Regions from separate parts of the Blautia sp. SF-50 genome, predicted to be linked through region 2. Evidence: predicted binding sites of a transcription regulator. Region 2 holds the regulator's gene; each other region holds the start of a gene.
The links. The regulator HrcA, encoded in region 2, represses chaperone genes, less so after heat shock. The targets are predictions, from matches to a motif close to TGTTAGCACTCNNNNNNNNNGAGTGCTAACA.
Positions count from the first base shown of each region.

Region 1: htpG (molecular chaperone HtpG) is a predicted target of HrcA. The motif match lies at 903-933, and genes of this name have one in related genera.
Region 3: groES (co-chaperone GroES) is a predicted target of HrcA. The motif match lies at 1,216-1,246, and genes of this name have one in related genera.
Region 4: BLP57_RS15090 (Hsp20/alpha crystallin family protein) is a predicted target of HrcA. The motif match lies at 1,054-1,084, and genes of this name have one in related genera.

Region 1 is NZ_FMUW01000003.1:203,377-205,587, forward strand. Features, by position in the region: gene BLP57_RS18170 (LPXTG cell wall anchor domain-containing protein) at 1-809, shown strand, start outside; gene htpG (molecular chaperone HtpG) at 1,050-2,211, shown strand, end outside.
Region 2 is NZ_FMUW01000013.1:9,197-11,407, forward strand. Features, by position in the region: gene BLP57_RS09555 (ABC transporter substrate-binding protein) at 1-348, shown strand, start outside; gene hrcA (heat-inducible transcriptional repressor HrcA) at 524-1,567, shown strand; gene grpE (nucleotide exchange factor GrpE) at 1,586-2,211, shown strand, end outside.
Region 3 is NZ_FMUW01000014.1:40,626-42,836, reverse strand. Features, by position in the region: gene groL (chaperonin GroEL) at 1-847, opposite strand, end outside; gene groES (co-chaperone GroES) at 895-1,179, opposite strand; gene codY (GTP-sensing pleiotropic transcriptional regulator CodY) at 1,477-2,211, opposite strand, start outside.
Region 4 is NZ_FMUW01000035.1:13,765-15,975, reverse strand. Features, by position in the region: gene BLP57_RS15100 (YibE/F family protein) at 1-73, shown strand, start outside; gene BLP57_RS15095 (YibE/F family protein) at 70-816, shown strand; gene BLP57_RS15090 (Hsp20/alpha crystallin family protein) at 1,235-1,672, shown strand; gene BLP57_RS15085 (nucleoside hydrolase) at 2,077-2,211, shown strand, end outside.

The sequences.
Region 1 (2,211 bases), on a different contig from region 2:
AAAAAACAGATAACAGTAAGAAGGCGAATAACCTTACAGGTATCAAAAAGCCATCCGATATCAAAGATCTTCCCAATGGAACCCAGAAAACCCAGAAAGCCCTGAAGCTTCCGGGAACAGTAAAGATCACTACAACAAAGGGAGAGCAGAAGGCATCTGTTAAATGGGATGTTAAGGGATCTTCTTATGATCCGTCTTCTGCAGAACGTCAGATATTTAATGTAAAAGGTACTGTCATTCTTCCGGAGGGGGTTAAGAATCCCAACAAGATCAGTACAGTGATCGCAGTAAGTATTACAGTAAACGGATATCAGGGCACGGAAGCCGCTGCATCGGACAATAAGATCACAGGCATTGATTCCAATGGCAAGTATGATACCAATACAAAGATCACCTTTACAGCAGCTGGTGCAGGGATGGATAATACAAACCCGCGTAAGGGAGATACCAGATATCAGCCGAAGAGCTGGAAGATCACAGAGACCCGTACCTGGGATGGAGAGCCTTATACTGCAACATTCCGTGTCAGCAAGCCGGGAAAATATACTCTGAAAGTTACCTTTGGACAGCAGAAATACGACGGCTCTAGCTGGAAGGATACCGGTACACAGTCAGAAAGTACGGTTACTTTTACGGTATCACAGGCAGCAGTTCTTACTGCGACTCCGAGTCCGGCAGTGACACAGACAAATCAGAAATCTGCAGTGCAGACGGGAGACAGTACACCGATCATGACATTTGTGATCATTTTGATCGTGGCTGTGGTATGTATTGGAGGAATCCTTGTATATCGTAGAAAGAAAAAATAAGAACAGAATGTAGAAGATAGTTTTACAGCACCCTCCGTACAAAAAATGTACGGAGGGATTTTTTTGCACATAGAGATCCGTTTTACATGCTGTTACTAGCACTCTATAATGATGAGTGCTAAATTTTTCTTGACTTTTGTAAAAAGTCGTATTAGTATATATTTATTGAAAAAAACAACAGGTTTCCGGCTCTGTCGGAACATCAGAAATAAAAATAAAAACAAAAGGAGAGTGACATATATGTCAGCAAAACATGGCAGTTTATCAATCAACAGTGAAAATATTTTTCCGATTATCAAGAAATGGTTATATTCCGACCATGATATTTTTGTAAGAGAGATGATCTCCAACGGATGCGATGCGATCACCAAACTGAGAAAGCTGGAAGTTATGGGAGATTATACATTCCCGGAAGGTTACAAACCGGCTGTAAATGTTATCGTTGATCCGGATCAGAAAACTTTGAAGTTTATCGATAACGGTATTGGTATGACAGCAGATGAAGTAGAGGAATATATCACACAGATCGCTTTTTCCGGTGCCACAGAGTTTCTTGAGAAATATAAGGATAAAACAACGGATGATCAGATGATCGGTCATTTCGGACTTGGATTTTATTCTGCATTTATGGTTGCAGATGAAGTTCATATTGATACTCTCTCTTACAAAGAGGGTTCCACACCGGTACATTGGACCTGTGACGGTGGTACGGAGTATGAGATGGCAGACGGAAACAAAACAGAACCGGGAACAGAGATCACTCTTTTCCTCAATGAGGAAAGCCTGGAGTTTGCCAATGAATATCGTATGAGAGAGGTTATTGAGAAATACTGTTCTTTCATGCCGGTAAATATCTATCTTTCCAAAGCAAATGCTGAACAGGAGTATGAAACCATCGATGAGGCAGATCTCCGTGAAGATGATGTGGTAGTTGAACATATCCATGAGGATGCCAAGACAGAGGAAAAGGAGAATGATAAAGGCGAGAAAGAAGTTGTGGAAGTTTCTCCTGCCAAAGATAAAGTAAAGATCAATAAACGGCCGGTATCCTTAAGCGATACACAGCCGCTCTGGATGAAGCATCCAAATGAGTGCACGGATGAAGAGTATAAAGAATTTTACCGTAAGGTATTTATGGATTACAAGGAACCGCTGTTCTGGATTCATCTGAACATGGACTATCCGTTCAACCTGAAAGGTATCCTGTATTTCCCGAAGATCAGGACAGAGTATGATTCCATTGAGGGAACCATCAAGCTTTATAATAATCAGGTATTTATTGCAGATAACATCAAAGAGGTGATCCCGGAATTCCTTCTTCTTCTGAAAGGCGTGATCGACTGTCCGGATCTTCCACTGAATGTTTCTCGTTCTGCACTGCAGAATGATGGTTTTGTGAAAA
Region 2 (2,211 bases):
TATGTACTGAATAAAAATTCTGATCATAAAGAAGCAGCTCTGAAGTTCCTTCAGTATGTGTCCGGATATGAGGCCAGTAAAAATTACGGACAGCTGACAAAAATGTGTCCGGCAAGACTGGATGTGATCGAGGATAAGAGTTTTGAGCTGGAGGGAATTGAAATGATTCGGCAATATCTGAAAGATTATAAGCTGAAGGCAAGACCACTGTGTGCCGATTCCATAGAAGCTGTTTCGTCCATGGGGACGGAGTTTCAGAAATATGTGCTGGGACAGAAAACAGAAACGGAATTTTTTGCCGGGGCACAGAACTGCATAGACCAGTATTACAAAAAAGCATCGTACTGATGCTTTTTTTGTTTTGAAAAAATAAGAACTTTTTTTCAAAACATATTGACAAATATTTTACATGGTGATATCTTAAAGACTGTAGATGTTAGCACTCCACCAAAATGAGTGCTAACAGATATAAAAAAAGAATCAACATCCGTCAGGAAAAACAAAAAGGAAAGGAGATGGCTTCATGGAAGAGGTGTTGAATGAGCGCAAACGAAAAATATTACAGGCAATCATCAAGACCTATATGGAGACCGGAGAACCGGTTGGATCCAGAACCATTTCCAAGTATGCGGATCTCAATGTAAGTTCCGCAACGATCCGAAATGAAATGTCAGACCTGACAGATATGGGCTATATCGTCCAGCCTCATACCTCGGCAGGAAGAATCCCTTCCGATAAAGGCTACAGACTTTATGTTAATGAGCTGATGAAGGAGAAGGAAGCAGAGGTTGCCGAGTTACGGGATCTGATCATTGAGAAGACAGATAAGATGGATAAGGTGCTTAAGAAAGTTGCGAAGGTTCTTGCCTCCAATACCAATTATGCCACCATGGTTTCTGTTCCACAGTACAGCGGCAACAAGATCAAGTTCATCCAGCTGTCGAGAATGAGCGAGCTTCAGCTTGTGGCAGTGGTTGTCAGTGACAACAACACAGTCCGGAACCAGATCATCAATCTGGATGAGGAAATGGACGACCAGACGATCCTGAAACTGAATCTTCTTCTTAACACCAATCTCAATGGGATCCCGATCCAGGATATCAACCTTGGGATGATCGCCAGACTGAAGGAACAGGCAGGCAGCCACAGCGGTGTGGTGGCAACGGTTCTGGATGCAGTGGCAGCCACCATTCATGTGGAAGAGGAAGATATGGAGATCTATACTTCAGGTGCAACTAACATCTTCAAGTATCCGGAGCTTGCCGATAAAGAGAAGGCAACGGAGCTGATCTCCGCATTTGAGGAGAAGCATGAACTTGCCGATCTTGTAAAAGAACAGATGTCAGATGGAGAGAATACAGGAATCCAGGTTTACATCGGTGATGAGATGCCGATCCAGACCATGAAGGACTGTAGCATTGTAACTGCCAGATATGAACTGGGAGACGGAATGTACGGAACCATCGGGATCATCGGTCCCAAACGAATGGATTATGAGAATGTAGTGGACAGTCTGAAGGAACTGAAGAATCATCTGGATGACGTTTTGAAAAAGAAGAAAACTTAGAAAGGCGGTAGAAAAAAAGTGTCGGAGGAAACAAAGAAAACATCCGAAGAGCAGGAAGCGGAGAAGGAAATCCCCGTAACTGACGGAGATCAGGAAGAAGAAAACCTGACACCGGAGGGAGAAGATCTGCCGGAGGAAGAAAACAATACTCCAGGCGAAGAAGCTGCCTCAGAGGATAAAAAAGAAGAAAAATCAAAAACTTCCTTCTTCGGAAAGAAGAAAAAAGATAAATCTGAGCAGAAGGTGGAGGAACTTACCGATCGCCTGAAGCGTACCATGGCTGAATTTGATAATTTCCGTAAAAGAACGGAAAAAGAAAAATCCAGCATGTACATCATCGGAGCAAAAGAGATCGTTGAAAAGATCCTGCCGGTTGTGGATAACTTCGAAAGAGGTCTTGCACAGGCACAGGAAGGTGATGCTTTTGCAGATGGAATGAAAATGATCTACAAGCAGCTTACCACAACACTGGATGAGCTTGGTGTGAAGCCGATCGAAGCAGTGGGAAAGGAATTCAACCCGGATTTCCATAATGCAGTGATGCATGTGGAGGATGAAGAGGTTGGAGAGAACATCGTGGTGGAAGAATTCCAGAAGGGTTACACCTACAAGGATTTCGTAGTACGCCACAGTATGGTGAAGGT
Region 3 (2,211 bases), on a different contig from region 2:
TTCTATCACCATAGCCAGGTGCTTTAACAGCTACTACCTGGAAGGTTCCTCTCAGTTTGTTAACGATCAGGGTTGTGAGAGCCTCACCCTCAACATCTTCTGCAATGATGAGAAGCTTTGCACCAGCCTGAACAACCTGCTCAAGAAGCGGAAGGATCTCCTGGATGTTGCTGATCTTCTTATCTGTGATCAGAATATACGGATCATCAAGAGTTGCCTCCATCTTCTCCATATCTGTAGACATGTATGCGGAAATATATCCACGGTCAAACTGCATACCTTCAACAAGGTCAAGCTCTGTATGCATGGTCTTGGACTCCTCAACAGTGATAACACCATCCTTGGAAACCTTCTCCATAGCGTCTGCAACCAGCTGTCCAACCTGCTCATCACTTGCAGAGATTGCGGCTACATTAGCGATCTGAGCTTTTCCGTTGATTGCCTGGCTCATGTTCTTGATTGCTTCTACTGCAACATCTGTTGCTTTTTTCATTCCTTTTCTGAGGATGATCGGGTTCGCTCCTGCTGCCAGGTTCTTCATTCCCTCATGTACCATTGCCTGTGCAAGTACGGTTGCTGTTGTAGTACCATCACCAGCTACATCGTTTGTCTTGGATGCAACCTCTTTGATGATCTGAGCACCCATATTCTCGAATCCGTCCTCAAGCTCGATCTCTTTTGCAATGGAAACACCATCGTTTGTGATAAGCGGAGCACCGAAAGATTTGTCAAGTACTACATTTCTTCCTTTCGGTCCAAGTGTTACTCTTACTGTATCTGCAAGTTTATTTACACCAGCTTCAAGTGCTGCTCTTGCTTCTGCGCCGTATTTGATCTCTTTTGCCATGATAAAATGACCTCCTATTTATATTGATATACGATAAGATGTTTATATTATTTAATGATTGCCAGGATATCTTCCTGCTTTACAATAATATAATCCGTTCCATCCATCTTTACTTCTGTTCCTGCATATTTGGAATAGATAACAGTATTTCCGACTTCTACTTCCATTTTTACTTCTTTCCCGTTTACAACTCCGCCAGGTCCAACTGCAATAACCTCTGCCTGCTGTGGTTTCTCCTGTGCCTGTCCCGGAAGCACGATTCCGGATGCTGTTGTCTCTTCTGCTTCAACCTGTTTTAATACTACTCTGTCGCCTAAAGGTACTAACTTCATGATCTATGTTCCTCCTTTATAAGTTTCATCTTCGTCTGCTAGCACTCACTTTATACGAGTGCTAATCACTATGGCTATATTAGTGAATTTCACATATTTTCGCAACCCTTTTAAGATATGGTTTTTCTATATTATTCTGGTTTTATCTCTTTTATGCTCTTGTTTTCTCTTGTTTTCTTAATTTCATTATTTATTTTAATTTTATGAAACAGACAAAAAAGAGACTCCCACGCTAGCGGGAAGTCTCTTTTGTCACGTTCTTTATCTTATATCAAGCATCTGACAGTGCTGATCACATTATGCCTTCTTGCTTCTCTGTGCTTTTATCTCCTCAAGCTCATCAAAGATCACTTCATTAAGAACTTTAATGTAAGTTCCCTTCATACCGGATGAACGGGATTCGATCACACCTGCACTCTCGAATTTACGCAGTGCATTTACGATCACGGATCTGGTGATACCTACACGGTCAGCGATCTTGCTGGCAACCAGGATACCCTCATCCCCATCCAGCTCATCAAAAATATGGATGATCGCCTCAAGTTCTGAGAAGGACAGTGTACTGAATGCCGATTTAACGATCTGCTGTTTTCTGTCTTCTTCTGCGTTCTCGTCATGAACCGCACGCATCATTTCCAGGCCAACAACTGTTGTACCATACTCGCTGACGATAATATCCTCAATATCATAGGGATGATCATTGCGGTACATGAATAACGTTCCCAGTCTCTCACCTGCAATATCGATCGGATTCACGATTCCCTGATAATTTCCGGGTACATGCTCAAAGCCAAGTGTCTGGAGATTGACATTCTCCTTTGTGGAAAGAACACCAAGAAATCTCTCATTCAATAACGGGTCGATATGTCCGCCGATCTTGTCATCGATCAGCTCTGTGATCTCATCCACACCCGGGCAGATACTGACTCCCAGAACCTTACCTTTCTTACTGAGTACCAGGATATTGGAACTTAAGGTTTCCATGAGCACCTGGCAAATGTCGTTAAACACTACCTTGCTTGAGCTGCTGTT
Region 4 (2,211 bases), on a different contig from region 2:
AATACCGGTATCTGTTTTTATTGCTTCAGTGATTATGAAAATACCATCACGGAAAAGGGGTGTCAGAGAATGATCATTTTTCTTGCATTGATTTTAATTTTTCTGGTGATCTTGATTGGCGGAGAGCGTGGAGCCATGTCAATTATGACACTGGCGGGGAATATTGTAATTTTGTTTTTTTCAATTATGCTGATGTCTGCCGGTTTTCCTGTACTGCTCCTGATATTGGTGGCAGGTGCAGGTGTCTGTTATATTTCTCTGTTTTATCAGAACGGAAATAATCCAAAGACGCGGGCGGCTTTTCTGGCTACACTGCTGGTAATGTTACTTTTGTTTATTCCGATTTATATTATTACATGGAGATCAGGAAGTTACGGGTTAAATGAGATCCAGATTTCAGAAGATGATTTTATGTATTATTACAGTACGGATCTTCATATTAACATGCTTCATGTAGGAATATTTGTAACTGTTTTCAGTACTCTTGGGGCTGTTATCGATACAGCATTATCTGTAACATCTTCTGTATATGAAGTCTGGACTCATAAAAACAGTCTGACAGCGAAAGAGCTTACAGCTTCCGGCTATCAGGTTGGGAAAGAAATTATCGGTACAACGGTAAATACGTTGCTGTTTGCTTATCTTGGAGGAACTATTTTATTATTTTCATACATTCAGACACAGCAATATAGCCTGGAGATCATTCTTAATTCCCAGTTCCTATTCCAGGATGTTGCAGTCATGCTATCTGGTGCGGTAGCCTGCCTTATTACCGTCCCGGTATCGATCAGATGTATTATTCGACAGATCTCATGAAGCATATCTCCACTGCACTGAATACGGAATCCATGGTCCCGATACAGATGTTCTTTCCTGTATTCAGCAGACGTGGGCTCTCTTTTATGAAAGCAGTTATTATATTTATGTATTTATGGGAGTGCTTTTACAGGCAGTTCCATTTCTGATCCTGGGAGTCCTTCTATCTTCGGCGCTTCAGACATATGTATCGGAAAAATGGATCGTAAAATTACGGAAAATGTGAAGAAAGTGTGAAATTAGCACTCGCCTCTTGACAGTGCTAATAATGCGTGTTATAGTACATACAGAACAAAGGAAGAGAGAAAAAAGAAATCTTCCGGAGAAAGTTCTTACAGAATTTGCAGATGTTTTCAGAAACAGTAAATTAAAAACGCCTGCGCAGCACGCAGCGAATATAGATCAGGAGGAATGAGTTATGTTAATGCCAAGTATTTTCGGAGAAGATTTATTTGATGATTTTATGGGATATCCGACAGGCCGTCAGGCAGCTGCCAATGCTTATCCTCAGGTGAAGGATATGATGAAGACAGATATCCGTGATGTAGATGGCAATTATGAACTGGAGATCGATCTTCCGGGATTTAAGAAAGAGGATGTGAAGATCCAGCTGAAGAATGGTTATCTGAACATTCAGGCAACCAGAGAAGAGAAGAAAGACGAGAAGGATGATAAAGGTAAATATGTTCGCAGAGAACGTTATACAGGAACCTGCAACAGAAGCTTTTATGTAGGCTCGAGCATTAAGCATGAAGATATCCATGCGAAATATGAGAACGGAATCCTTCATGTAACCTTCCCGAAGGAAGAGACCAAGAAAGAAGCAGAAGAGAAGAAATTTGTTTCTATTGATTGATCAGCATTTATTGTGAAGCCCCGGTACTGGATTGCAAGCTCCGGGTGATGGGATATAGCATAATAACAATATCCGGAACAACCCAAACGGATATTGCAAATATTAAAGCTCCAAATTGCACATCGCATTTGTTTATATAAATGAATATAACCCCCTTTTTTCAACCCCTCTGCCAATGCCTGGCAGAGGGGTTCTTTACGTTTCAGCCTGAAGTACAGAGGTGAATTTTGATTATTGTTTACTGGTAATATTCCGCGAAGCGTGTTGCTGAGAACGGAGTGAACAGTAACGAATTCTGATTAACTTTACACTCTTTCCTCACTCTGTTATACTTGGAACAGGTAAACAGCGGAAATTCGGCAATACTATAAAATTGGGGAAAGAGTTTTTACAGAGGTGAATATATGGGAGATAAGATCAAGGTTATCATGGACTGTGATCCCGGAATCGATGACGGGATCGCACTGGCATATGCGGCAGCACATCAGGATGAACTGGAGCTGCTTGCAGTGACGACATCTGCAGGAAGTACCAGGATA